2 linked regions of the Chelatococcus sp. HY11 genome follow. The protein of the gene in region 2 interacts with the protein of the main gene of each other region in a pairwise test. Links are inferred from orthologs where the notes say so. Each region holds a gene or a part of one and is shown on either strand. Other genes may lie near its edges.

What was found.
Region 1: the proteins of rlmB (region 2) and KIO74_RS04990 interact in binary tests that used the Escherichia coli proteins (3 or more experiments, as listed by UniProt). The link is inferred for Chelatococcus sp. HY11 from one-to-one orthologs.

Annotation. Positions count from the first base shown.
Region 1 is NZ_JAHBRX010000001.1:1,047,259-1,050,143, reverse strand. Bases 37-2,885 are described here. They hold KIO74_RS04990 (NAD(P)H-hydrate dehydratase), read right to left. Parts: upstream 2,293-2,885; coding sequence 781-2,292; downstream 37-780. Other genes in these bases: KIO74_RS04985 (P-II family nitrogen regulator), read left to right, coding at 2,618-2,885; KIO74_RS04995 (multicopper oxidase family protein), read left to right, coding at 37-775. Also shown: more of KIO74_RS04995, read left to right, coding at 1-36. UniProt on the Escherichia coli protein: Bifunctional enzyme that catalyzes the epimerization of the S- and R-forms of NAD(P)HX and the dehydration of the S-form of NAD(P)HX at the expense of ADP, which is converted to AMP.
Region 2 is NZ_JAHBRX010000001.1:549,515-552,363, forward strand. The notes cover bases 12-2,824. They hold rlmB (23S rRNA (guanosine(2251)-2'-O)-methyltransferase RlmB), read right to left. Parts: upstream 1,932-2,824; coding sequence 1,092-1,931; downstream 12-1,091. Other genes in these bases: KIO74_RS02680 (MFS transporter), read right to left, coding at 12-711; tuf (elongation factor Tu), read left to right, coding at 2,621-2,824. In the rest of the region: more of KIO74_RS02680, read right to left, coding at 1-11; more of tuf, read left to right, coding at 2,825-2,849. UniProt on the Escherichia coli protein: Specifically methylates the ribose of guanosine 2251 in 23S rRNA.

The DNA.
Region 1 (2,885 bases), 500 kb from region 2 along the record:
GACCGTAAACAGCCAGGCCGCCCCGGAAACTTTTGCGATCGCTCCCGGCGGGCGGATACGCCTGCGCCTCCTCAATGCCTCCAATGCCCGCCCGATCAGCCTGCGCTTCGAGAAATTCGCGGTCGAGGTCATCGCCCTTGATGGCCAGCCCGCCGAGCCCTTCCCGCCAGCCCGCGATACTCTCGCGCTACTGCCCGGCAATCGCGCGGACCTGATCCTGCGTTGCGCCACGGAAGCGGGAGTCTCGGGCAATATCGTGGCCGTGCTGGGTCCGGGCTTGCCACTTCTCACCATCAAGACCGAGGGAGCCCCCTCACCTAACGTCAAGGCCGGCGACATAAAGCTCCCCGGCAACAGCCTTCCGGAAGCTATTGATCTCGCATCAGCTTTGCGCGCTGATCTTGTGCTTGAGGGGGGCGTCGCAGCCGGCCAGCCCACCCCAAGCGAGGTGTCGCGGATCTGGCGGATCAACGGCGTCGCGTTCACCGACGCCCGCAAGCCCCTCTTCTCGACGGGAGAGGGCAAACCCGTCGTGCTGAGCTTCGTCAACAAGACCGAGTTCCTCCAGGCACTCCACCTCCATGGCCACGCGGCGCGCCTTCTGCACGCCCTCGATGACGGCTGGGAGCCCTATTGGCAGGACACCATCGCCGTCCCGGCCGGGCGAACCGTGCGTATCGCCTTCATCACCGAAGGCGCCGGTAAATGGATGATCAGTTCCGCGATCCTCGATCGTCTTGGCGGCGGCATGGCAACGTGGTTCGAAGTGACCTGACGCCTCTATGCTCGCCCGCTGGGATCGAGAAGCCGCTTGAGCACAGTGGGCAAAATCTCTGGCAGATCCTCCGCGATAAGGCCAGGACCGAAGGCGCGAGCCGCGGCCCCGTGCAACCAGACGCCGGCGGCGGCCGCCTCGCGGCCGGGCATGCCCTGCGCCAGAAGCCCGGTGATGAAGCCGGTGAGCACGTCACCGGTTCCCGCGGTCGCCAGCCAGGGCGTGCCGTTGTCGTTGATGACCGCCCGCCCGTCAGGGCTCGCGATCACCGTATCGGCCCCCTTCAGGACAATGACGGCGCCGGTATGGCGCGCTGCCGCGACCGCGCGCTGAAGCTTTGAAGGAGCTTCGGAAATCTCTCGTACATCTTTGAAAAGACGCGAAAACTCGCCATCATGTGGCGTCAGCACGGTGGGCTTCGCTTTAGCATGGATGAGCGATGCCAAGGCGGCGAGGCCAGCCGAACCGTCGACAGCAAAGCTCGTCAGCCCATCGGCATCGATGACAAGTGCCCGCCCCGCCTCCGCAGCGACCCTTACCAGCCCGCGTGTATCCTCACCCACGCCAGCCCCCGGCCCGATAGCCAGCGCATTGAGGCGCTCATCGGACAGCAGTGTTTCGAGCCCGCTGGGACCCTCGACTGGCCTGACCATGATCGCTGTGAGATGGGCCGCGTTGACCGCGAGGGCCGCTGGGGGGGAGGCGACGGTGACGAGCCCTGCCCCGACACGCAGCGCGGCCCGCGCGGCAAGCCGGGCCGCGCCGGTTGTGGCAATGCCACCGGAGACGACAATCGCATGGCCTCGCCCGTATTTGTGGCCGGCAGCCTCCGGCCGGTGATAGGCAGGCAACCACAGCCCCGGCGCGTTCGCGGCATAGGGCGAGGCAAGCGCGGCGATGGTCCCGTCGCTGATGCCGATGTCGGCGACAGTAACCGATCCGCAGTGCAGCCGGCCGGGCAGAAGGAGATGGCCGGGCTTGCGCCGCGCGAAGGTCACCGTCTCATGCGCCATGACGGCGACCCCGCGCACCGCGCCGGTATCGCCGTCGATCCCGGATGGGATATCAGCCGAGACCACGCGGACCTTCGACGCGTTGATCGCCCTGATGGCGATGGCGGACTCCCCGTCTAGATCACGCGAAAGCCCGGTCCCGAACAGCGCATCGATGACGAGGGCTGCCCCCGCGAGATCCATCGCTGCAAGGGGGCTGACCTCCCCGCTCCAGGTACCCGCCGCCCAGGCCGCATCACCGCTGAGCGCACTCCGTGAGCCGAGCAGATGAAGCGAGACCCGATATCCCTCCTCGGCTAGAATCCGCGCGGCGACGAAGCCGTCACCACCGTTGTTGCCTGGGCCACAGACGACGACCACCCGTCGCCCAGCCGGCAGGTGCTCGGCTGCCTGGTGCGCGACGGCGCGCCCTGCCCGCTCCATCAACTCCCAGCCGGGAACCCCTGCGGCAATCGTGCGCTGATCGGCCTCGCGCACAGCGGCATTGGTGAGAATCTCGTACATCATTCCCCTCGCCGGTCACTCATGAGGCCGTGGAGTCCTTGGCTCCATGGCAAGGATAACAGGCTCACCCGACAGCCACGGGCAATTCTCAAGGCAATTCATGGCATTTCCCAAGGCAGTATCTGTCAAGTTTTTCAGCTCCACGACAACTGAAGATCAAAAAGAAGTCATGTGCATATTTTTTATGCTGATTGATGATGAATATTGCGGCAGCCAAAGGCCCGTTCCAGAAACTTCGACATGGCCGCCACCGGCCCATTGATGGTAAGAGCCGTCTAGGTACGTTCGGCATCGGAAGCTAGGCAGCACAGGGGAGCCACGACGGATGAAGAGAATTGATGCGATCATCAAGCCCTTCAAGCTCGACGAGGTAAAGGAAGCGCTGCAGGATCTTGGCTTGCAGGGCATAACTGTCATCGAGGCCAAGGGCTTCGGCCGGCAGAAGGGCCATACGGAGCTGTACCGCGGCGCCGAATACGTCGTTGATTTCCTGCCCAAAGTGAAGATCGAGATCGTCCTTGCCGACGATATGGTCGATCAGGCTGTCGAGGCGATCCGCAAGGCCGCCCAGACAGGCCGGATCGGAGATGGCA
Region 2 (2,849 bases):
GGGAGCCTTCGAGCCCGTGCCTTCTTCCTTCATCTTGACGAAGGCGGGGGATTCCTGGAGCTGCAGGCGGATCCAGATGGACACGCCGAGGAGGAGGATCGACAGGAGGAAGGGAACGCGCCAGCCCCATTCGTTGAACGCCTCGGTCGACATCGACATGCGCAGGACGAGGATGACGACGAGCGAGAGGAACAGGCCGACGGTCGCGGTGGTCTGGATCCACGACGTATAGAAGCCACGGCGTCCCTGGGGGGCGTGCTCCGCCACATAGGTCGCGGCGCCGCCGTATTCGCCACCGAGCGCCAGTCCTTGCAGCAGACGGCAAGCGACGAAGGCAATCGGCGCGATGATGCCGATGGAGGCGTAGCTGGGCAGCAGGCCGACCACGAAGGTCGAGATACCCATGACGGTCATCGTCACGAGGAACGTATACTTTCTGCCTATGAGATCGCCGAGCCGTCCGAAGAACAGGGCACCGAAGGGGCGCACCGCAAATCCGGCAGCGAACCCAAGCAGTGTAAAAATAAATCCGGCGGTCGGGTTGACGCCGGAAAAGAAGTTCATCGAAATATTGATGGCAAGCGAGCCTGCCAAGTAAAAATCATACCATTCGAAGACCGTTCCAAGCGAAGACGCAACGATAACTTTGCGCTCTTCGCGGGTCATAGGACGCTTCTGCTCGGATATCGCTTCCGCTGCCGCGACGCTCATTGACGCCTCCTCAAGTGTTTCCTCGTTTTATTGTCTTCCGATCTCAATGATTCAGATCAGGGTTGCTTGCGAACATTGCAGCTGCCCTCTAGAATCATGGCCGACCGTACGGTCAATACGGGAAAACTACGGCGGGAGGCGGTGCCGTGTCGCTCGTCAATTCGTCGTCATTCAAAAGTTGAATGTGTCGGCGTAGTGGTCGTTCGGACGGGCAGCCGAGTGGGCGGGCATGCTTATTGCCTGATCGTGCCATCAATCGGCGTTGTCCACGCCACGGCCGGTGAGGGGCGGCGTGGGAAGGCGCGCCGCGGCGTCAAGAGAGTGCCTGTGAGAGTGCCTGTGCCGTGGGCCAACCGCGCGCGGGCGCCCGCGCGCGTCAATCAATCAAGAGCGGCGAGCGCCCGGGAGGTCGCGTAGAGGGCGACGGCTGCGGCGTTCGACACGTTCAGGCTCTTGATATGACCCGGCATGTCGAGCCGAGCGAGCACGTTGCAGCGTTCCCGGGTGAGCTGCCGAAGGCCTTTGCCCTCCGCGCCGAGGACGAGCGCGACCGGGCGGCGCAGCGGAACGGCCTCAAGTTCGGTCTCGCCGGCGGAATCAAGACCAATGCACAGAAATCCGCGCTCACGCAGCGTCTGCAAGGCGCCGGCGAGGTTGCGCACGATGGTGAAGGGCACATGTTCCAGCCCGCCCGACGCTGATTTGGCCATGACACCGGTGGCCGAGGGGCTATGCCGGGCGGTGGTCACGATGCTGTCCACGCCGAAGGCGGCGGCGGTGCGGACGATGGCGCCGACATTATGCGGGTCGGTGATCTGGTCCAGGACGAGAATCAATGATTGCGCGTTCATCGTCTCGATGGTGGGAGAGGGGAGGGGATCCGCCTCGATATAGAGACCCTGATGCACCGCATCCGGCTCGAGCTTGCGCGCGATCTCGTCCGGACGAGCGAGTTCCGGCGTGACGCGCAGGGGGCCCAGCTCTTCGGTCAGGCGTCGCTGCGCGTTCTCGGTCACGAGTAGACGGCGGATGCGGCGCTTCGGATTCGAAAGCGCCTCGACGACAGGATGCCAGCCGTACAGGATGACGCCGTCCTCGACCTCCGCGGCCCTTCGCGCGCGCCAGTCTGGCCGTGAGGGGGGGCGATTCGATCTGCCAGGGCCGGATTTGTGGCCAGGGCCGGATTTGCCGTGGCGGGGCCGCCGCTGATCGTCACTCATCGCTACTACTCGTTTCCACAGGTATGGGCACGGTCCGCCCGGGCCCGGCGAGCAAGACGTTCCCGCGATATGCGCTGGCCTGGCTCAGGGTGAGGCAGGTTTGACACAGGGGATTGTGGCGCGCCAGCCCGGTTTTGCAGTTGACACCCATAACCGGCTCCTCTTAAGAACGCGCCACTGCTCCTGCGCCGCAGGTGAGCGGAAAGGTGATCGACCCACCGGGGTTGGTCATGCTGGATGGGCCGGAGGGGTGCCCGAGTGGTTAAAGGGGACGGACTGTAAATCCGTTGGCTACGCCTACGTTGGTTCGAATCCAACCCCCTCCACCATCCAAGCCTGACGTGCGTTAGCGGGTGTAGCTCAATGGTAGAGCAACAGCCTTCCAAGCTGATGACGAGGGTTCGATTCCCTTCACCCGCTCCACGGCCTCATCGAATTCCATTTATTGTATGGTTTCGAGCGCGGCGCTGTCTGATAGCGCGGCGGGCAGGGACGTGATTTGGTGTTTGTCGGGACCGGTTGCAGAGGCATATTGTCGAAGGTGTCGCAGCGGGTGTTCCCCACAATCGGCACTAATTGCGCCGCTGGCACTTGCGCAAGCGAGTGAAACCCCCTAGACGATCGCGCAATTTCGGGGATCGATATCCCCGATCCTTTATCATGATGGCAATGCCCAGGGTTTGTGACTGATGGCCAAAGAGAAGTTTGAGCGGACGAAGCCGCACTGCAACATCGGGACGATTGGTCACGTTGACCATGGCAAGACGTCGTTGACGGCGGCGATCACGAAGGTTCTGGCGGAGTCTGGGGGCGCGTCGTTCACGGCGTATGACCAGATCGACAAGGCGCCTGAAGAGAAGGCGCGCGGGATCACGATCTCGACGTCGCATGTCGAGTACGAGACGAAGAACCGGCACT